3 regions of the Thermacetogenium phaeum DSM 12270 genome follow, and region 2 is predicted to be linked to each of the others. Evidence: riboswitches for the same ligand, from Rfam matches in the RefSeq annotation. Region 2 holds a riboswitch; each other region holds the start of a gene.
What was found. Region 2 has a riboswitch for cobalamin ahead of cbiB (adenosylcobinamide-phosphate synthase CbiB). Riboswitches for the same ligand answer to the same signal wherever they lie in the genome.

Region 1 (7,471 bases), 730 kb from region 2:
ACCTCTAGCACATCACTGACACGGCTCACTTTTTGCATAACAGTGTAAAGGTGTTCTATATCACGTATCTCCAGTTTCAGGTTGACGAGGGCCATTTTGTTCTTCTTGGCCCTGGCATTGACGGCATTGATGACGGTCCTGGTATCAGCAATGGTGTTCATGATGTCAGTAGTCAAATGCGGCCTGTCGAGTGCCTTGACTTCAATTTCCACCTGGTACGTCGTCGGGACATCTTCCTCCCAGCTCACATCGATCATTCTCTCCCTTTCCCCTTGAAAGTGGTAAGCTATATTCGGGCAATCCACCCTGTGGACGGATACCCCTCTTCCCCTGGTAATATACCCGATAATCTGGTCACCGGGCAAGGGATTGCAGCAGTGGGAAAGATGTACAGCAAGATTTTTTACCCCCCGGACGCGCACCCCTGTTGATACCGGTGCCCGCTTTTCCGGGACCTTGACCAAAAAGCCGGGTTCTTTTTCTGCGGCGGGGAGCTCAGGAGGCTCTTCTTTTTTCCGGAGCTCATCCCGTACCTTGGCGATTACGCTCAATGGTGAAATCGTCCCATCGCCGATCCCGGCATAGAGATCGTTTTCGGTCTGAAAGCCAAGCCGCTGACAGATGGCATCTTTACCTTCCAGTTTATAAAAGCTGGACGAGTCGTACCCCTGTCTGCGCAGCTCCTTCTCCAGCAGTTCTCTGCCCCGCAGGATGTTATCCTCTTTTTTCTCCTTTTTGTACCACTGCCTGATGCGGTTCTTAGCCTGGGACGTCTTAACGATTGAAAGCCAGTCCCGACTCGGGCCGCCGCTCTGCTTGGACGTCAGGATTTCTACGATGTCCCCATTTTTTAACCGATAATCAAGCGGTACAATCCTGCCGTTGACCTTCGCTCCGATGCAGCGATGACCTACTTCCGTATGGATGCGGTAGGCAAAATCAATGGGAACTGAACCGGACGGCAACTCGACAACATCCCCTTTGGGGGTAAAAACAAACACGACATCGGAAAAAAGGTCAATTTTCAAGGACTCCATAAATTCCCTGGCGTCCCTTAGTTCATGCTGCCATTCCAGAATCTGCCGGAGCCAGGAAAGCTTTTTTTCGAATTCGGGGTCGTTCAGCCGACCCCCCTCCTTATATCGCCAATGGGCGGCGATTCCGTACTCGGCGGTGCGGTGCATTTCGAATGTCCTGATCTGCAATTCAAAGGGCTCACCGAGGGGTCCCACCAAAGTGGTATGCAGCGACTGGTACATGTTCTGCTTGGGCATGGCGATGTAATCCTTAAATCGCCCCGGAATAGGCTTCCACATGGTATGCACTATACCCAGGGTTGCGTAACACTCCTTAACCGTCTCGACGATCACCCTGACGGCCACCAGATCGTAGATCTCTGAGAGGTCCTTCCCCTGATCGACCATTTTCCTGTAGATGCTGTAAAAATTCTTGGGACGGCCGGAGATTTCCGCCTTAATACCCGCTTCCGTCAGCTTTTCGCGGAGCTTTGTGATCACCAAATTGATATAATCCTCTCGCTCTTTGCGCTTTTTAGCGATCCTATCTGCCAGCTCATAGTATTTATCCGGCTCCAGGTAGCGAAAAGCCAGATCCTCCATCTCCCACTTAATCTTGTAAATGCCCAGGCGGTGAGCAACAGGAGCGAAGATCTCCAGTGTTTCCCGCGCTATTTCCCGCTGCTTGGGAACCTCATGGGCTCCCAGGGTGCGCAAATTATGCAGGCGGTCAGCCAGTTTTATCAGTATCACCCGGATGTCACGCGCCATTGCCAGGAACATCTTGCGCAAATTCTCCGCATGCCGGTCTTCCTTCGACTTGTATTCGATCTTTCCCAGTTTGGTCACTCCGGCTACAAGGAAGCGCACCTCTGGTCCAAAATCTGTCTCAATATCCTGCAAAGATGTATTGGTATCCTCCACAACATCGTGCAGCAAACCGGCTACAATAGAGGTTATATCCAGCTGCAGATCTGCCAGAATGCAAGCAACTTGCAACGGATGCTCGATAAAAGCCTCGCCGGAATTGCGAAACTGCCCTCGATGGGCTTCTTTGGCAAAGAGATAGGCGCGCTCCACCAGTTCTCTATCAAAATTCGGGTAGTATTGTTCAATTTTAGCTAATAAGCGCGCCAAACTCATCTGTTAACCCCCTGTCTACTAGATAATATCGTATGTTAGACAAGATGAACCAGTCAAGTGGCGGCTATTTGGGGCGCAAAGGGGGCCTACTCTTCTTGTTTCCGTAACACCCGATGAAAATTCCCATCACAAGCCCGATCAGAACCGTTCCAAAAATCACCAACACCAGAGGCATTTCCGGTATTGTCCAAAAAAAGAATCTGATGGCCACAGGTCCCGCATTCTGCACGGCAAAAACCGCAATGAGAATAGCGAAGGCAAAAATACCCAAAAAAAAGCCAGGCATGATCTCCGTCCTCCAAACCCGAATAATTTCACCTTCATCTGAGATTATTCTCCCTCTGAAGCCGAATTCCTCCCATCTTTTTCCCCCTTCAGTGACAGCATGCACTCTGTTTGTGTGCAATCGGAACAGTCATAGCCGATCCGGCAGGGCTCTACGTGAATCAGCACATGGGAGCCGGGATAAGCCTCCCGAATCTTCTCTTCAATGGCATCACAAATCATATGACTCTCCGAAACATTAAAATGCTGCGGCATCACCAAATGCAAATCAATAAAGCGCTCCGACCCCGCCTTGCGCGTTCTCAGCTCATGATAGCCGACAAAATTTGCCCCGTAAGCGGCTATTATCTCCATGATCCTTTTCTCTTCTTGCGACGGCAGGCTGGTATCCAGCAACGGTAAAAAGGCTTTTCTCGTCAGATCATAAGCCGCCTTAATAATCAACAAGCCGACACCAATGGCAATCAGGGGATCGAACAGTTGAAGACCTGTGACCCATAGCAGCAGCAATCCCCCGGCCACACCCACCGACGTATAAACATCTGTTCTCAAGTGCCAGGCATCGGCCTCCAGAGCAACAGAGTCGGACTCCTGAGCAGTTTTCATCAGGAGTGAAGATATAACCCAATTGATAACAGCAGAAAAACCCATAACAATTAGGCCCCAAAAAGGCGCTGCCACTCTGGCCCCTGTGATCAGCTTGATAACCGCTTCCCTGATAATCCATGCAGCCGCCATAAAGATCAAAATGGCTTCAATTACACCGGAAACGTTCTCAATTTTCCCGTGTCCGTACCGGTGCTCGGCATCAGGCGGTTTGCTGCTTTTGCTAACTGCGAAAAAAGCGATTACTGCTGCTATTAAATCCAGTCCGGAATGGATCGCCTCGGAAAGAACACTGACAGAGTTTATAGCCACCCCTACAGCCAACTTGAAGACTACAAGGACGGTGTTCGAAAGAACCGAAAGCCTGGCTACCTCTACTTTTTTCAATTGTCAGTACCTCCCGGTCGTTTATATATGCGTTTATATAATAATAAAAAGGAACTTCACCAGGGTTTTTAACTTGATGAAGTCCCACGGGATATCTGTGCGAACCCGCTGTCCGTAAAGACCCGGCACAGGCAACGGCCCAGCCTGACATTGTCATAAAGATATTATCATAACGGGCAACAGCAGGCAATTAAATGATAATTGATATCAAAGATAACTCTCTATATCCAGCTCAATGCAAACCCTCGTCGCTAACCCCCGCTTCTTCGAATGTGGCCATTTCTCTGACGATCTTCAAGGCGGCGTCAATTATAGTAAAGGCGAGGGCGGCTCCCGTTCCTTCTCCGAGCCTCATTCTCATATGAAGCATGGGCTCGACTCCAAGCCAGGTAAGCATGATTCTGTGCCCTGGTTCCTCGGATAGGTGAGAGGCGATCATATAATCCACCGCCCGGGGCGCCAATGAACGGGCGATCATGGCAGCAGCACCGGAGATGAAACCGTCGATCACGACCGGAACCCGGGAAGCGGCAGCCCCGAGGATCACCCCGGCCAGGCCGCCGATCTCAAAGCCGCCCACCTTCGCCAGCACATCCAAGCCGTCCCGGGGATCCGGAGTGTTCACTGCAAGCGCCTTCTCTATCAACTGGGCCTTGCGCTGCACACCTTCGGGATTCAGACCCGTTCCCTTCCCCGTCAGAAGAGGCACGGGGAAACCTGTAAATGCCGCCAGGATGGCGGTGCTCGGCGTCGTATTGCCGATACCCATATCCCCCGTGGCCAGCAGCTGGGTGCCCCCCCTGATCTCCTCTGTGGCAATTTCGATCCCCGCCTCTACAGCGGCACGCGCCTGCTCTCTGGTCATAGCAGGCCCCTCAGCGATATTATTTGTACCGGGCCCAATGCGTCGTACGACCAGGCGCGGGTCGTCGACAACTTTGGCCATTCCCATATCGACACAAACCACCCGGGCACCGGCATGCCTTGTTAACACATTAATGGCAGCCCCTCCGTTAAGGAAGCCCCTCACCATTTGCGGTGTTACCTCCTGGGAAGCAGCGCTGACTCCCTCTCTGGCTATCCCGTGATCCCCCGCCATGGTTATCACCGCCTTTTTCTCCAACCAGGGCATTGTTTCCCCGGTGATGCCGGCTATTTTAATCGCCACATCTTCCAGCATTCCCAGGCTGCCCATAGGCTTAATCAAGGCATCCTGGCGCCGACGCGCCCTTGCCTGAGCCTCCTTATCAAGCTCCCCAATTTTTGCAATTGTTTCTTCAAACAACAATTCGATCAGACCCCCTACATTTTTATATTCATTACCGTGCTTCCGGTAGCACGGATTAGCGGCCGGTGATAATGTATCTCTTACCCCTCCGTTACCGGTGACGACCTTGCCTGCGAGTTGTCTTCACAGAGGCTGGTCGGCATGGTATTTCAACCCACAGGCCGGCAAACATGCCGGGCGCACACCAAAAAGTCCCCAGCCACTAATGGCTGGGGACTTTACCATCATCCCTCAGAGAGCCCTGTCGGCAGGCAGGTCTCCTGGCTCCAGGTCATCCATCAACCGCGCCTTCCCGCCCCGGTGTTCCGTGGCAGTGGCCTCCCGCGGCCTGTCCCTGGTTACAGTGGCGGGTCCGCTCAGGACTTACACCTGATTCCCTATTCTCCCGTAACACGGGCACCTGCCAACGTAAAAACTGATTTAATTGTCACCGTTCGTGTCAATTATACCGATGTTTAACAGATAATTCAAGAACAAAAAAAATCAAACACCTTCTCCCCTTAAGCGCCGGTAGTCATACCAGAGCGGGCTGGCTACAAAGATCGATGAATAACACCCGGCCGTCACCCCGATCAGCAGGACAATCATAAAGGTTCTGATGGTCACTCCCCCGAAGAAAATCAGAGCCACCAGACAGAAAAGCACAGCCAGGACGGTGTTGATCGATCGGGCCAAGGTCTGAATGATGCTTTTATGAAAAATCTCATCCAGAAGCTCCCCTTTCTTGCGTTTCTTCAGGTTCTCGCGGATACGGTCAAAAACGACTATGGTATCGTTAATCGAATACCCAACAATCGTCAACAGAGCAGCGATAAACGACCCGTCAACCTCTAATCCCAGAATACTTGTTAATCCCACCGTCACCAGGATATCATGAAAAAGAGCAGAAACAGCTGCCAGCCCCGACAGGAACTCAAAGCGGATGGTAATGTAAACGATCATCAGAGCGAAAGCTATGGCGAGAGCTAAAAGGGCTTTGTTGCGCAATTCCTTTCCGATGGTCGGCCCCACATTCTCGTTGCGCAGCAGCTCGTAACTGCCGAACTTTTCTCGAAGAGCCTGCAAGAGAGAACCGCTCTCCTTCTGAGAGAGGTCCCGGGCTCGGATAATGATGATATTCCCGGCGGCAGTCTGCACATTCGCCTTCTCAACGCCAACGTCCTCTAAAACCGGAAGGACATCCCCTGACTCCACCGCCTTTTTAAATTTGAGTTCGATATAACTGCCTCCTCGAAAATCAATCCCCAGGTTGAGGCCTTTTACGGCTAAGGAGATCAAACCGGGTACGATAACCAACAGCGATATCAGATACCAGTACTTCCTCAACTTGATCAGATTCACTTCAAAGCCCTCCTCCTTTAAACCCCATAGGCCTTCGGATTAACTACCAACCGCGACCGCGCCACCAGATGCAGTACGAATCGGGTAAAGGTGATCGCAGTAAACATGCTCACCAGGATACCGATGCTCAAAGTTATCGCAAATCCTCTGATGGGACCGCTCCCCAGGTAATAAAGGACTCCTGCAGCAATCAATGTCGTCACATTGGCATCCAAAATCGCCCGGAAGGCATTATAGAAGCCCGCATCGATGGCAGAACGCAGGGTTTTTCCGGCCCGCAACTCCTCCTTTAACCTTTCGTAAATAATAATGTTGGAGTCAACCGCCATTCCGATGGAGAGAATGAAACCGGCAATGCCCGGCAAGGTTAAAGTCGCTTTGAACAGGAGAAAAACAGAGATGACGATCAATCCATAAACGATCAGGGAAAGGTTGGCAATTACGCCCGGCCAGCGGTAGTACAAAATCATAAAGATGAATATCAAAGCAACGCCGATGATTCCGGCCTTCAGGCTCCGCTCCAGGGATTCCTTCCCCAGGGTCGGGCCGACGCTCCTCTTTTCCAAAAGCTTCACATTAACGGGAAGGGCTCCGGAGCGCAGCAAAATGGCTTCCTTCTGAGCCTCCTCCAGTGTCTCGTACCCGCCGCTGATGACGGCATTACCATCAGGAATGGGATCCCTCACCACCGGGGCGGTCAAAAGCCTTTCATCCAGGTAGATGGCAATCCTCCTGCCCACATTGGCGGTCGTCACCTCACTAAAAATCCTGGCACCTTCCTTATCGAATTTCAAAACAACTTCCGGTTCGTTATTATTAGGGTTTAACTGAGCACGGGCATCGCTCAGGTATCTTCCGGTCAGGACTGTCTTTCCATCCTCTGTCTTGAATTCCAGCTTGGCCATTCGGCCGAGCATCTCCACAGCTTCTTCCGGATCTTTGACGCCGGGCAACTCGACAATCACCCTGTCGCTGCCCTGCTTCTGGATCAGGGGTTCTGTCAGCCCGTAAGCATTGACCCTATTGTTAAAAATGGCGATCAGCCTATCAATCGAGTCAGCGGTAACCGGCGCCTCTTTGGTCGGGACTGCCTGATAAACGACATGCACACCACCGCGCAGGTCAAGCCCCAGGTGTTTCTGCAGTTGCCCGGCAAGGGGCTTGATTGAAAAGACAGCGACGCACAAAATCGCTCCTACAAGCAGAAAAAAAAGCGTTGACACCCCCCAGTTGATTCCGGCATTCTTCTCCTTTTTTCCTGTTACGGAAACTGCCTGCTGCTTCTCTGCGATCTTTTTCTTTTGTCTTTCCTTTTTAGACATCAATCTAACTCCTTCCCAGGGAATTTAAACCAGCTTATTCCCGTTTATCTCCATGCCAAAGCTGCATCGCAGAAAACCGGCTG
Region 2 (7,471 bases):
TCGGCCGCCGGAATACCGCCTTTCTTAAACACCTCCGGAAAAGCACGAAGCTCACTCCCCCCTAGTTTTTTACCATCTCCAGCCCTTACAACCCGCCTCCTGTGAACAGGCCTCAAGGCCAACATCAACAACCCCTACAAAACGATGCGGCGGACAATCATAAAAACCACCTCCCTATCCCCGGCAGGCAGCAGGCCGCTGCGGAATCGTTTCCGAGTCCTCGCTTCCGGGGCTTTATCAGGCCGCCTCTTCTCGCAGCAGGTGCAACTTAGGGCATCGGCACTTACCAAAGGCAACATGGCGGCCTCATCCCAAAAAACAGGAACATCGTCCTTTTCTGGACGGTGCCGACAGGGGCACGGATCTCATGTTTTGAACACCCCCGCCAGCAGCCCTGCCAGCTCCCGAACCAGCAGTTCGTTTTCCCGGCGCCCCTTGACGGCCACCCTGATGAAGCGTTCATCCAAAAAGGCAAAGTTGCTGCAGTCCCGCACCAGGATCCCCCTTTGGGCGAGCCTTTCGGCAACAAAGGGCGCCGAAAGGGGTGAAGCCAGCTCTATCAGGAGATAGCTTGCTTCTGAGGAATAAACCCGGATCCCCGGCAGGGCCGAGAGGGCGGCCGCCAGCCGCGACCTCTCCTCTTCGACTAAGTGGCGCGATCGGAAGGCATACCCTTCATCCTGCAAAGCGGCCAGAGCCGCAGCCTGGGCAAGGCCGTTGACCTGCCAGGGGGGATGGAACCGCGCCAGAAGAGAGATGGTCTCGGGATGGGCGATGCCGCAGCCGAGGCGCAGTCCCGGTATGGCAAAGAACTTCGTCAGGGACTGCAGAACGAGAAGCCGCCTGCTGGCAGCGGCCGCCGTCCCTGCGGTCAGCTCCCGCCAGCGGGGGTGAAAAAGCAGAAACGATTCATCGACCACGGCAAAAACCCCTTCGGCCTCGCAGAATTCAAGAAAGGTCTCCAGAACCTGCGGCGGGATCAGGCTACCCGTGGGGTTGTTGGGGTTGCAGAGGAAAACCAGCTCGGCACCCCGGGCAGCCCGCATCAAGGATTGCGTACCGGGGATGAACCCCTTGACCGGCTCCAACCGGAGCATTTTCAGTCGCCCTCCCCAGGCTCTGGCCGCCAGCTCATACTCCCGAAAGGTCGGGGCAGGGATGAGCACGGTGCGCGGTCGGAGGGCGATGAAAACCAGATAGATGAGCTCCACGGCGCCGTTGGTGAAGATCAGCTGCTCCGGCCGAACCCCGAAAAAGGGGGCATACCTTTCTTTTAAAGACCGGCAACCCGGCTCCGGGTAAACGGTGGCGTACTTTAGCCCGTCCCGCAGCAGGGAGGCAACCCCCGGCGAAGGGCCTAAAGGGTTGACATTGACGCTGAAATCCAGGAAATCCTCCGGGCGCCTTCCGTACCGCCCCGCCATCAGAGTCAGGTCACCCCCGTGTTGATGCCTCTGCACGGCACCCACCTCCCCTCCGGCCGGAGATTTTCCCCGGAAAGCGCGGCCCTCCCCCTACCAGGCGTAGGGGGTAGCAGGCCTTCAACTCCGGAAAGCGTTCAAGGATCCTGCAGGTGAAACCGCAGTCCCTTTCCATCCCCGGCGCCACCAGCACCCCGGCCACGGTGCCGCTGTGGGCCACATTGACACCATAGGCGCCCAGCCTGCCGGCAAAATCGATCAGCTCTTCAAGGCGGGGCTTGGGGAGAATCCTCTGGTGTGCCAGAGTGCTCATCGTTGCCCCCTGTCCCAGAAGAACCGGGTCCCCTTGAAGCAGCCCCTGCCGGACGAGATCCAAAGCGCGCTCCACCTGGGGCTCGTTCTCCCTGTTCAAATCACGCAAGTCCGGGCGCCTGTTGAACCCCAGGGTATCCACCCGGCCACCAAAGTCGAGAACTAGGATGCCCAAGGAAAGGGGGTTTCCCAGCCCCTCACGAAGCCGCCCCCTGACGTGGTCAAAGAGAGCGATGCCGGGCAGGAACGTCCCGTCGGAGGGCTCGATGGAGAGGGCAATCCGGGCTATTAAAGCTGGATCCGGCCGGATCCCCAGGGCCGCTGCCACGGCATAACAGCCGGCAGCCAGGTCGGCGGTGCTGCTGGCCATCCCTTTGCCCACAGGGATAGTGGAGGCAACCTCAATCACCGCCCCGAAATCCTCGCAGCCACACCAGTCGAGCAGCTTCCGCACCGCCCGTGCCGTTTTCGAGCGCCCTGCCGGATAAGCATCCCTGAGCGAGGGGCCGACATGAACGGTAACCCTGCTGAACCAGTTGACCGGACAGGTCACCAGGAAATTAACCCCTTGTAGCGTACCCTGCACCAGCTCCCCGCAGGAACCCGGCATCAGGGCAGTTCCCTGCAAGATCATCGCCAACCCCCTCCGGGAAAGATGTTGCTTCCGCCGGCAAGCAGGAAGAGGGCATAATAGAGGAACAGAAACAGGAACAGCACAGCGTCGACCAGCCTTACGGCTGCAGCGATCTGAGACCTCTCCAGAGGCTGCAGGGGATCCCCCAGATGCGCTCTTAGCGAGGGGATACCCTGATAGTAATTGAGGCCTCCCAGCCGGATGCCCAGGGCGCCTGCCACCGCCGCTTCCGGATAGCCACTGTTGGGGCTTGCGTGTTTCCTCCCGTCCCTCCAGGTGACGGACAGGGCGCGGCGCCAGTCGTAACCGAGGAGAAAAGCACCGGCCACCAGAAGAAGTACGGTAAGGCGGGCGGGGAGGAAATTGGCAACATCGTCCAGCCTGGCGGCAAACCAGCCGAATTCCCGGTACCTCTCGTTTCGGTAGCCCACCATGGAATCCAGAGTATTGATCACCCGGTAGGTCAAGGCCAGGGGAACCCCACCGACGGCGAAGTAGAAGAGGGGAGCGATAACCCCGTCGGAAATGTTCTCCGCCACGGTTTCCACTGTAGCCCTGGTGATCTCCCCCTCATCCAGGTGCTCCGTATCCCTGCCCACGATCAGCCCCAGCCGCTCCCGCGCCGCTTGGAGATCGCCATCCTGAAGAAATTCCAGAACCCGGCGGGCCTCCCGCTTCAGGCTGTTCGCTCCAATGGTGCTCCAGAGGAAAAACCCTCCTGCTGCCGCCGCCAGAAGCGGGCTCTCTCTCTCCAGAAGGGCCAGCAAAAGTGAGCTGATGATGCAAACAGGCGCAGCGCTGACCAGAACGAGAACGGCACCCGCCAGGCGCCGGCTAGCGCTAGAAGCGGCATCCCTATACAGAAGACCCTCCAATCCGGCGATCGCTTTTCCCAGCAGGGCCACCGGGTGGAACCGGCTCTCCGGGTCACCGATCAAGAGATCCAGCCCAACTGCCAGCAGAAGCGTTCCTCCAGCCGTTATTCCGAACATGCCACCACAACCCCAAATTGAAAACCCCGGCCTACACAAGACCGGGGCTGCAGCCACCAAAAACGGGTGAGCAAGCGGACAACCTCCCTATCTAGCGTAGGACATCGGTGTCCCCGGTACAGGCAGGTTTCCTGGCTCGGGTGCATTCCCACCCTGCGCCTTCCCATCCAGCACCCAATATCCCCTTCTGCAGTCGGGAGCGGATGCCTTCTTGAGCCGGCTCCGGCCCTCCGCGGGATATCAAGTGTCGGACAGTGGCACCTTGCAGGGGGGCTTCCCCTCACAGTGACGCGATCGCACCGGATTCGCACCGGTTTCCCTTTTCAGCCTTTATTGCTAAAGGCCACCTGTCCGGATATGGATTTATTCCTTTTTATTTATTTATTTTGCCGTGCCCAAACAATTCTCCTGCCAGGCTAGAAAAAATTTTTTTGTAGCCGCTTCCATCCCGCTTCTCTTACCACCGCAACAACAGGATTGATAATATTATCACAGCAGTCAAAAAAGGGCAACGAGGCAAAATTCACCCTCACCAAATCCAGGAGGGAGACTGCTGACCGACCCCAGAATCATGGGCACTTCGGTGATTTAACGGCCATTCACCCGAAAAAATTGCGATTCTATTCTCATATCTTAAAGCGCTCCACCTGCTCTTCCAGGTTTTTGGCCACTTTTAATACTTCCTGGGCGTTAGCCGCTATCTCTTCGGTGGAAGCCGACAGTTCTTCAGCCGAGGCCGATATCTGCTGGGCCGAAGCCGATGTCTCCTCTGATACCGCACTGATGCTCTGAACTCGATCCAGTATCGTGTCCTTGGCCCTGAGGGTCAAGTCCATATGGCGGTAAGTTTCTTCGATCTTCGGCATTATTGCCGCAACCGAAGCCAGGATATCATCAAAGGACCTGACCGTGTTGTTCACACTCTCCAATTGCTCGACAACCTGTTTGTCGACGCTCTCCGACGTGTTCACCACTTCATTTGTCTCAGCCGCAATGGTGCCCAGCAGGCCCTTGATCTTTTCTGAAGAAGCGCGGGATTCTTCGGCCAGCTTACGGACCTCCTCCGCCACAACGGCGAAACCGCGGCCGGCTTCCCCGGCACGCGCCGCTTCAATGGCGGCGTTCAAGGCCAGGAGATTCGTCTGGTCGGCTATACTGTTGATCACTTCCAGTATTTCACCGACCTGATTGACGGAGTTGCTTAAGACGGTCAGCTTCTCGACGACACCTTTGAAGGCTTCATGCACGCCGTTGATGGAGGCGATAAGAACGTCCAACTCTTTCTTGCCCACTCCGGCCAGCCTGGAGGCCTCTTCGCTGCCGTCCTTGACGTTGCCGAGTTCGTTTTCTACGTTCTCCAGATGATGGGCTATGTTTTCTGTAAGCTTGAGGATCTCCTGCAGATGCTCCGCCTGTTCTGAGGCACCTGCAGCCACCTGCTCAATGGCTTTGGCCGCTTCACTGGAGGAGGAGGCGATCTCTTCTGAGGCAGCGCTTAGATTTTCTGAATTGCCGGACAGGATTTTGGCGCTATCTTTGAGGTCCGATAAAAGCGGCCTGATGCCGGCCTGTATCCCATCCACCGCCCGGGCCAGCTTCCCTATCTCGTCCTTCATATTGAGAAACTTCTCCGGCACAAGCTGCGTGAAGTCACCACCCGCTATGTGCCCCAGATGTTTCTCTACCACGATCAGAGGAGTGGCAATGGTTCTTGCCATTACGTAAGTCAGCAAGAGAGCAATGATTATTATTACCACAGATAAAGTCAGCAGTGAATGCTTAAGGCTGGACACTTCTTCCAGCACCTCGGCTGCAGGGGCGGTGACCGCCAGTGACCAGCCGGTACTTTTAACCGGTGCATAGGCCATGATCCTTTCCTGACCCTGGAATGTATATGTGCTGACCCCTTCCTCCCCCCTCGCCATCCTTGAGACTGCCTCTGCCAGGAGAGAATTGTCGGACCCCGCCTGCTCAATCAGGTTTTCCTGGGACAATACCCTCTCAATGTCCTTATGGGCAATGGTCTTGCCGTTGCCGTCAACAGCAAAGGCATAACCGGTACGGGCGTAAGTAACGTCGGCCACCAAGTTGCTGAACATGGTGGCGTCCACCAGACCGACCAGTACACCGGTTATCTCGTTGGTGGCATAGTGGCGTATCGGTGCTGCATAGGCGAATACTACGGAATCATCATCTCTGCTGACGATCGTGCTGGAGACGGCAGTCTCTCCACTAAGGGCAATCTTAAAGTATTCCCGATCGGCGATGTTGGCCTTGCCGCCGTCGGAAAAGAATGTGTTCCCATCCCTGTCGGCAATGCCGAACTGTTTGAAGCCGAGTTCAGCTGCAGTTTGCATTTCGCTGCGAAGGGCTGCCATTTTTTCATCCAGTTTTGCTTCGCGTTCACCCCACCTGCCGCGGATAACATCTTGGGCGGCAACGCTTTTCACCAGGCAAAGCCGCGCCTGGATCCTGCTGTCCTGGGTCTCAGCGGCCTGCTTAGCCACTTTGAGCATGGCGTCCTTAGCCTCTATTTCCAGAGCTTGCTCTGTGCGCCTCTCACTCATCAACGACAGGACAAGGCACCCGATTAGAACAACCAGCCCGAACAAAACAGTCATCCTCACTTGCAAGCTTCCCATAAGTTTTTCCTTCATACCACCGGTCGCTCCTGCTCGGCGGAGCGATTTTTCCCCCTTTCTTAGAATCTTAGAAAGCATTTTCTCGGAAGATGTCCGTTGAGGTGAGCATTACTCCTTCCCACACATGGGTTAATGTGCCCTGGTATTCTGGTAACTGGCGTATCCCCGACTATTTCCCGGACGTCGAATATGTCCACGCCGTAAAGTTCGCCCGCCAGATCGAAAACTACCAGTTTTTTACCATCGGACCATCCCTTATTTCATGCTACAGCAAGCCGCATACCCCATGTTCGCCGGAGCACGGGCCAACTGCGGCGAAAGCAGAGATAAAGCCTATCAGGCGAGGCAATGCCGTGGCTGTGAAACCCTCTGCAGGGTCACCCGCCGGCTTTCTTTTAATTTTTTAAATTCAACGGTCAAGAAATAACCTCAAATGAAAAAACCTCTTCGGTTTCCAGGGGAAATCAGGAAATTACGAGGAAGGCCTGAAACTCATGGAGGTAAAAACACACGGATGGAGATGATTATACATTTTTTCTGAAAATTGGTTTGGTTGTCAAATAATGCCCCCCCCCCCCCATGGGTTATTCTGTGATATCTGGTATTATATAGCATTATGATTACCCCCTCTAGGCTCTCGGTAATATGCATTATTTAAAATTCTCATCCTTGAGCGGACGGGCTTTCCTGGTGGAGTTTAACGCCAAATAATATTATAATTGGACAAAGTTTGGCATTATTCCTGCCGTTGGTAATTCAACAAATCAGAAATCCTTTGGGCAGGAGAAAGTTTAACTTGCTCTTTATCTTTAGAGCTTAAAGGATAAAACCTTTTTTCGTTCCTCTGTCGGAGCCGCAGAGGTGGCCCTATTGTCAAGACAGTTCTTTTAAAAATTTAAGAGCCCAACATATGTTTGGATTCCTTGCTATCTTAGAACCTTTTGAATCACCCCGATGAGTTGCTCGGGAGTAAACGGCTTGACGATCCAGCCGGTAGCTCCTGCCTTCTTCCCCTCCAGTTTCTTGTCAGCTTGGGACTCGGTCGTCAACATCAGGATCGGAACGAAACGGTAATCCGGCAGTGAACGCACCGCTTTGATCAGCTCGATCCCGTTCATCTTCGGCATGTTCAGGTCGGTAATGATCAGGTGAAACTTCTCTTTTGACCTTTTTATCTTGTTCAGAGCTTCTTCACCATCCGCAGCTAAAACCAAATCGCAACCCGCTTCCTGCAAGACGAGCTTGAGGCTTGACCTCACTGTGGCTGAATCGTCAACTGCCAGCACTCGCCTGCTCACGAAGCCACCTCCCTCTCTTGCTTCAACCCCTACTCAAAAAAGCTCGACATTCTCTCCAAGTTCGGAAATAACCTGACCTACCCGCTTTTCGTCAACACACTTTTGACCTGTCGCATCCTCGTGGTGCCTCCGCTCACTCTGGGTCGTGTAGAGCTTCTGAATCCGACTAAGG
Region 3 (7,471 bases), 190 kb from region 2:
GGGTGCTGGCGATCAACACAAGAACGACCCTCAGCGACTTGATGTTCACTCCCATACTCCTGGCATAGTCCTCCCCCAGCAACAGGGCATTCAGCGGCTTGCAGAGAAGATAGGAGACAGCCAGCAGCGCTCCGCCCGCCACCGCCAAAACACTCACCTGTTCCCACCCGAAGCCTGAAAAACTCCCCATAGTCCAGAGAACAAAGTTGTGAAGGTTCTCCTTCTCCGCAAGAGCCTCCAGGATGGTGGTTCCCGCCCCGCACACGTAGCCGATCATCAAACCGACGACCAGCAAAGTGACCACCTGCTTGACCCTCCCCGATACAGCCACGATCAGGATGACCACCGCCAGGGCGCCGGCGAAGGCCCCCAGGCTCAGCAGATACGGCGGTATCGTTCCCATCTCCAGGACGACCCCTGTCAGCATCAGGATGGCCACTATCAGGGTGGCGCCGGAAGAGACTCCCAGCACATAGGGATCGACAATCGGATTGCGAAAGAAGATCTGCAGCAGCAGGCCGCTGACAGAGAGCGCCGCTCCCCCGAGGATGGCAGCCAGGGTACGGGGCAAGCGGATATCCCATACCACCTTATCGTAGACAGCGTTCTCTCCCTGGCGGAGCAGAACCCGCACCAGATCGTGCAAGGAGATCCGAACCGACCCCAGCACAATGTTTAAAACCGCAAACAGGATCAGCATCGCCACAAACAGAACAAAAAGCAACGGCATCTTGTTCCTCTTGTCAAGACGGAATGCGATCAACAACACCTCCTCCGAGGACCCCATTAAAATCATGTCCCTAGAGTATAACCTGTTGTTTGACCTTAAGCCGGCGGTAGCTTCAAGAAGTGTTTTAATTGATAACCCGGGAAAAGAGCCGGGTGGAAAATAGCCGCCAGGTCCTCGATCACCTCATCGGTTTTATCCAAAGACTGCCAGTACCAGGGCTGGTAACCCCATACGTTGCCTTTCTTGAGCACCGGCAAATCCGCCATAAGTCTCGACTGGTCGGTGATGTGGGCAATCGTATTGCGGCCAAGGTTCATCATGGTATCATCGATATAGATATCCGCCTCTTTGCCCAGGGCATAATACTCCTCAAAGGTAATCGCCCTGCTGCCTGTTCCTTTATTGCCTTTAAAAAGGTAATCACCTCCGGCCATGGCGATCATCCTGGCCACATAGGAATCTGCGGCAGGAACATAAGCCTTACCCTGGTAAATCAACCCCCATATAACCTTCGGTTTGTCTTTGACCTTGGCCACCTTCGCCGTGATTTCTGCGATCCTTTTCTCGGCACCATCAAAGAAATCAGATGCCTGCTGCTCCTTGTCATAGAAAGCGGCGATAAACTTGATCCACTCGAGCCTTCCCAAGGGATCATTTTCCAGCCATTCATTGTCTACAGCTACCGGAATGTTTAGCTCCTCCAATTTCTGCAGCGCCCGGGCATCATTAGGCCCTCCTGTGGACATGAAAACGAGATCCGGTTTCAAGGCCACGATCTTGTCGTAATCCAAAGGCCCCATCCCGCCTCCAACCAGCTGAATGCTGCCGCTCTCCATCCCCGCCTTGACCTGATCGATATACCACTGATCCTTTTCAGTGGTCACTCCGACGATGCTGCCCAACACGCCCAAAGGCCTCATCAGGGAAGCCTGGGTTGTAGAAGTTATCACAACCCTTTTCACCGGAGTATAAACCACAGGCAGGTTTTTATATTCGGACGGTACTTTTTGGCCCCTGGGAACCAGGAGCATGACTCGCTTATTGCCGTCGGTGACCTTTTTACAGCCGTCAGCAAGGTTCTCAATCTTAAAACCCCTGGCATATTTCAAGGTGACAGCACCAGCTACTGACGCCTTGTCTGCCTTGCTGCAGCCTGCCAGTAAAAACAGAGATAAAAGCACGCTTATGACAACCAAGAGCTTTTGCAACGACCTCGACATAAAATCAAACCTCCTCATTTGTGGTTATGACATAGTAAGGATCTGCCGTTCAAATAAACCTAAAGGATAACCGGCCCTTCCCTAGGGGTCGTAGCTATCCTGTTCATCTGACGAAATTCTTCACCGACCAGACGATCTGGGCAGATTCAAGCTCATCCAACTCCAGATATCCGGCCTTCATGGCTTCGGCAATTTTGCGCGCCAGTCCCATCCTGGGATAACCCTTTTCCGTGTCGATGACCAGGCTTTTTATCCCCTCTGCGGCAATTTTCCGGGCCATACGCAGGGCGTCATCGACAGGATCGCCTCCATTCAGCGCTACATTGGCCCTTCCATCAGTCACGAGGATAATAAAGGGTATCGTCTGGGGATCTCTGAGCATTGCCACCTTGAGCACCTCGTATCCCCTGTACAGTCCGGCCGCAAGCGGTGTCCTCCCTCCTGTGGGCAGGTCTCTCAGTTTTTTCTGTGCCAGGTCAACGCTTCTGGTCACTCCGAGGAGGAGTTCCGCATCGTTCTTTCTAAAAGAGATCATCCCAACCCTATCCCGCTTTTGATAGGCATCGGTTAGCAGCGACAAGACCGCACCCTTCACGGCCCTCATCCTCCGGTTGGCCCCCATTGATCCGCTGGCATCGACCACAAAGAGGATGGTGCTGCCGGTTCGGCGTTCCCTGATCTTTTCTCGAAAATCGGAATTACAAATTGCCAGCGCCACGCCGTCCTTTTCCCTTTGCCTCTGGAACGGTGCCGCCGCCCGGATGGTGGCGTCAAAGGCAATATCCCGCGGCTTTCCCCTGGGGAAACAATATTTTACATACCTCCCCTCCCTACCCTTAGTCGCGGACAGGCTTCTCTTTCCACTTCCTCTGCGCTGCAGCCTGTCTTGCGGCCTGATCTCCCACGGGACAACGGCAAAGATCTCGCCCGGCTCTTCGACATTTTCCTCGCTTCCGAATGCTCCTGCCTGCTGACTGCCGTTTTTACCTCCATCCATTTCACCACTACCTGCCGGAGAATCTCCGCCGTTCTCCGGTTCCTGATTGAGATTCTGGTATTCCTGTGTGACGCTCTCATCCCTGCTCCGATCTCCTTCCGGGAGATCGGCACCCCTCTTCCGCTCATCGGTTTCATCAATCGGAGGCTCCTGTTCCTGCAGACAGATGCAGGTCTGGTTTCTTTCTCTAACCCTGTGGGGCAGCGCATATCGCGCAGCCTCTTTAATATCCTCGATGATAATGCGGTTCCTGCCGCAGATGGCTGCAATGGACTTTGCGGTTTCCACAATGGCAATTTCCGCCCGGTGACCGGCACAATTCCCTTTCTCCGCCATCTCGCCAGCCAGACTCATAGCATGCTCGGTGACCTGCACCCTTTCCAGCCTCTCACGCGCCTGAGCGATGCTTGCCCTGATCTCTTCGCTTTCCTTCTGCCACTTTTTCACATAGCCCGCCGGGTCCCTTTCATACTCAAGCCTCCTTTTGATGACATCCTTCCTTAAGGCCAGATCCTCCAGTCCCTTGACTTCGACATAAAGCCCAAACCTGTCGAGTAACTGCGGCCGCAGCATCCCCTCCTCGGGGTTCATGGTTCCCACCAACACAAATCTTGACGGATGGCTGTAAGATATCCCCTCCCGCTCAACCCGATTGACCCCTGAAGCAGACACTTCCAGGATGCAATTGACTATATTCTCGGGCAACAGGTTAACTTCATCGACATAAAGGATGTTCCCGTCGGCTTTCTGGAAGATCCCCGGTTCGAAGGCCTTCTTCCCTTCCTTGACCGCTCTCTCCAGATCCAGGGTCCCCACCAAGCAGTCTTCGGTCACATTGAGCGGGAGTTCCACCACTTTTATCCCGGGCAACAAAGCTGCCAGCCCCCGGACAAGGGTGGACTTGGCGGTTCCCTTCTCTCCGGAGATCAGCACCCCACCGATCGACGGGTTGACTGCATTCCAGATCAGAGCCTTTTTGACAGCATCCTGCCCTTCCACAGCAGCGAACGGAAAGACCAAGTTGTGTCCCACCTGAGATTCACCCTCTCGCGCTACTGTAAATCATTTCCTCGACCTTGGAGAAGTCGATGATACCCTCCTCAAAGGGTTTCCTCCTCATCCTGTGCGGCAATACCAGTGAGGCGGCTTTGAGCATATCCTCAAAGGTAACACTCTCCCGATTATTGAATGCCGCAATAGTGATTGCCGCCTTGATCATGTAGATATCGGCTCTGTGGCCGTCAACATCCATGGCAATCGATATCTTGGCAGCTATTTCCAGCATCTCATCGCTGCACGACACCTCCGGCAGGCGCAATTTTGCCGCTTCAATCCGGTGGCTGAGCTCCTGCTGCGCCTCTTGGTACGCTGTAGCGAAAGACTCCGGATCCTGTTCGTACTGGAGTCTCCTTTTGATCACCTCGGCCCGGGTAACCGGATCCTTCTCCCCGGTCACATCCACCACCAGACCGAATCTGTCCAAAAGCTGTGGCCGCAAATCACCCTCCTCGGGATTCATCGTCCCCACCAGAACAAATCTTGAGGGGTGGCTGTAGGAGATCCCCTCCCTCTCGATGGCATTGACCCCCATGGCGGCAGCGTCAAGCAGAAGATCCACAACATGATCCTCCAGCAAGTTCACTTCATCGACATAGAGGATATTGCGATTGGCCTGGGCCAGGATCCCCGGTTCAAACCTCTTCTCTCCTGTTTTGATGGCATGTTCGATGTCCAGCGTGCCGACTACCCTATCCTCGGTGGCGCTGATCGGCAGCTCCACAACCCTCATCTTCGATTTCCTTACTGCCAGTCTTCCTTCCTTGCGCTTCCTCTCCCGGCAGGTATCACACATGGCGCTTTCGTCATCGGGATCACACCCAAACATACAATCCGCCACCTGCTTCCTTTCCGGCAGCAACTCGGCCAGAGCGCGCACTGCTGTGGATTTGGCCGTCCCCTTTTCACCCCTGATCAATACACCGCCCAGCAGAGGATTGATCACATTTAGAATAAGGGCTTCCTTCATCCGCTCCTGGCCAACAATGGCGGTAAATGGAAAACACCTTTTTGTGCCGTCCATGGTTACATCTCCTCCAATGCTGCTCCCAATTTATAATCGGGCATCTTTCTGCCAGCCGCTCTCGCTCTTTCGGTTCAGACAAGGCCTCTTTGCCGACTCCTGCCAGTTCAGCCGCACCTTCCAGTGCGGGTTGCCAGATTACCCAGCGTGCCTGGCAGGCCTCCCCGGGTAAGAGCGTTGACTTTTCCTCCATCTACCCGCCGCATAGACTGTCACCCATAAGCCTCCGCCCATGCCGGGCGCACATAAATAAATCCCGGCCTCCATGGGCCGGGATCGCAATTCAACCATAATTAAACAGCCAGCTTGGACCTCTGGATGGGAGGCGCTCAAGTCGAAACTCCAGGCAGGTCTACTGGCTCATAGCTCATCGCTGGCTTCCACCTTCCCAGATATCACTATCCAGTGGTTTTTTGGAGCAGCTCGCTATTCACAGTGGCCCCACCGCTCAGGACTTTCACCTGATTCCCTATTCTCCCCGGCTGCTCACACCGGGGCACCTGGAGCCTTATTTAATTATTTAATTGTGTGATACCACTTCAGAAATAGCGATTTAGTCGTCCAGGCAAGTGCACCTCTAATAGGCTGACAGCCAAAAAGAACACTAAATATCGGCTTTCCATGAACTCAAATGGACTTTTTGCAGCAGTACTTATTTGTTATTTATCATTTGTATTATATACATCTCCGGTTTTGTTATCAAGAGGTACAGGTTACTACGGGTAATTCATAGGCAGCATCAACTACAAGATGAAGCTTATAGCCAAACCACGAAACTACTTTCTCCCACAGTGTGAACATACAGCATATCTTCCGCCATACGAGCTACAGATCCTCCAGGTCTCTAAATAGCGCTGTCTTTGCCTTTTGGATCTCTTCGTCGGCAATGTCGCCGCTCCGCACGCTGCCAAACAGAGAGGGTTTGGCTTTCTTTTGGCCGGTCCTCGCAGCTATGTTATGAAGGATGTCCCGCTTGCCTCTTTTAAACGTTCCACGTTCGGCGTTCTGCGTTCGAGGTTGAGGGTTCGATGTGCCGCTTTTCTTTTCTCGGGGAGCTGTAAGTTGGTTCACCTGCCAGGCTTCGATGTCAAATCGATTAAGGCGTAGGCTTCGGGGAAGAAGAGCTGTTATTTCCGCTGACCGGGAACCTGCCTGCCCTAGGGAATATAATTCTTCAAGATACACTTACTGAATGAACCTGCTCAGCTCCTCCCAGATGATGCTCCGGGCTTCTTCCAAGGAGCCGACGACAAACAGCCGGTCCAGCACCCGGTCCAGCGCATCCATGTCGGTCAGTTGCGGCACCTTTTCCTGTATGGCCGCAGAATCCGCTCCAAACCTGCAAGCCAGGTACCTGCATATGACCTCCTGCTTGGCTTTAATTTTACCTTCCACAAGGCCTTCCGCAAGGCCTTCCGCACGGCCTTCGGCACGACCTTCGGCACGTCCTTCCGCAAGGCCTTCCGCACGGCCCTTTTCATGCCAGCTGGTGGTTATTTGCATAATGGCATCAACCTCCTTTTTGTCCATTTTACCCAATTCCCGGTAAAGTTGTTCTTCTTCCTCGCGGTCCAGCTTCAGGTAGGTCTCGAAAAAGGCGGCCAGCAACTCCATCCGCGCCGGGTCCAGCTTCATCCGGGCCAGCATGCGCAGGAATTCCAGCTTTACTCGAACCCTTTCTCCCGGCCTGAAGCCCATTTTGCTTAACAGCGCCGCTGCTACCGGATTATCACTATGAATGTACTCCCGCCAGTCAAGTTTCTTTAACTCCAGCTTGTAAAACCGGAAATTTAGAACATCCAGGAAGGGAAAGACAATCTCGAAGCTGTCCGGTTCATCCCGTACCCGGTCGTAGCCAAATACGGCCACCGGCAATATCTTCCGCCGGTGCTTCTCGTATAACCGGCTGAAGTAAACGAACATCCGCTCGTTAAAGTTCTTTTGGACGTACGATTGCGGTTCAATGTGTACCAGAATCAAACCGGGCTGGCCCTTAAGCCTTGTTTCCACCAGAATGTCCACTTCATGTCTTTCACCGGCTGCAACGTCGGTGAAGATTTCTTGCTGGAGAAATCTGATCTGGGTCAGGTCAATGGAACGAGCAGCTTCCGGAAAGAACAACTCCATGAACTCGGCGAAAAAGCTCTCCAAAAGTTCTTTGAACAAACGATCATGGTCAATTTGATTTTCTGTCATCTGACGGTTCTCCCGTTAAATCGTTGTAACGAGCACACCCGGTCTTTTCAGTTTTCGTGACACTTTAAGTATACCAGGGTTTTTGCCGGCAAACAATTTTCCCTGACCAGTTTCTTCAAGATAATGCAACAGTTTGGCGAAATCCATCTGTTCCAAAGCCCAGGTGAAAACCTCGCTTCAGCAAACTTTAGTTTGAATGCCTCCCAGACAGCGTCATATATGCAGCCATGATTGACAGGCTAGTTCAC

Region 1: linked by a shared signal. The riboswitch ahead of cobT (nicotinate-nucleotide--dimethylbenzimidazole phosphoribosyltransferase) and the one ahead of cbiB (adenosylcobinamide-phosphate synthase CbiB) in region 2 are both predicted to bind cobalamin.
Region 3: linked by a shared signal. The riboswitch ahead of TPH_RS01725 (ATP-binding protein) and the one ahead of cbiB (adenosylcobinamide-phosphate synthase CbiB) in region 2 are both predicted to bind cobalamin.

The regions. Positions count from the first base shown of each region.
Region 1 covers NC_018870.1:1,262,511-1,269,981, reverse strand. Annotated here, with positions in the region: gene TPH_RS06260 (RelA/SpoT family protein) at 1-2,159, opposite strand, end outside; gene TPH_RS06255 (LapA family protein) at 2,224-2,445, opposite strand; gene TPH_RS06250 (cation diffusion facilitator family transporter) at 2,490-3,437, opposite strand; gene cobT (nicotinate-nucleotide--dimethylbenzimidazole phosphoribosyltransferase) at 3,670-4,725, opposite strand; cobalamin riboswitch at 4,959-5,144, opposite strand; gene secF (protein translocase subunit SecF) at 5,209-6,066, opposite strand; gene secD (protein translocase subunit SecD) at 6,084-7,388, opposite strand; gene TPH_RS06230 (HD domain-containing protein) at 7,413-7,471, opposite strand, start outside.
Region 2 covers NC_018870.1:529,573-537,043, reverse strand. Annotated here, with positions in the region: gene TPH_RS02620 (energy-coupling factor ABC transporter permease) at 1-46, opposite strand, end outside; gene cobD (threonine-phosphate decarboxylase CobD) at 366-1,460, opposite strand; gene TPH_RS02610 (GHMP family kinase ATP-binding protein) at 1,435-2,367, opposite strand; gene cbiB (adenosylcobinamide-phosphate synthase CbiB) at 2,364-3,359, opposite strand; cobalamin riboswitch at 3,464-3,725, opposite strand; gene TPH_RS02600 (methyl-accepting chemotaxis protein) at 3,986-6,016, opposite strand; gene TPH_RS14615 (chemotaxis protein CheW) at 6,061-6,234, opposite strand; gene TPH_RS02595 (response regulator) at 6,928-7,299, opposite strand; gene TPH_RS02590 (methyl-accepting chemotaxis protein) at 7,333-7,471, opposite strand, start outside.
Region 3 covers NC_018870.1:341,503-348,973, reverse strand. Annotated here, with positions in the region: gene TPH_RS01740 (FecCD family ABC transporter permease) at 1-769, opposite strand, end outside; gene TPH_RS01735 (ABC transporter substrate-binding protein) at 826-1,950, opposite strand; gene TPH_RS01730 (magnesium chelatase subunit D family protein) at 2,054-3,979, opposite strand; gene TPH_RS01725 (ATP-binding protein) at 3,987-5,027, opposite strand; cobalamin riboswitch at 5,356-5,546, opposite strand; gene TPH_RS01715 (Rpn family recombination-promoting nuclease/putative transposase) at 6,213-7,223, opposite strand.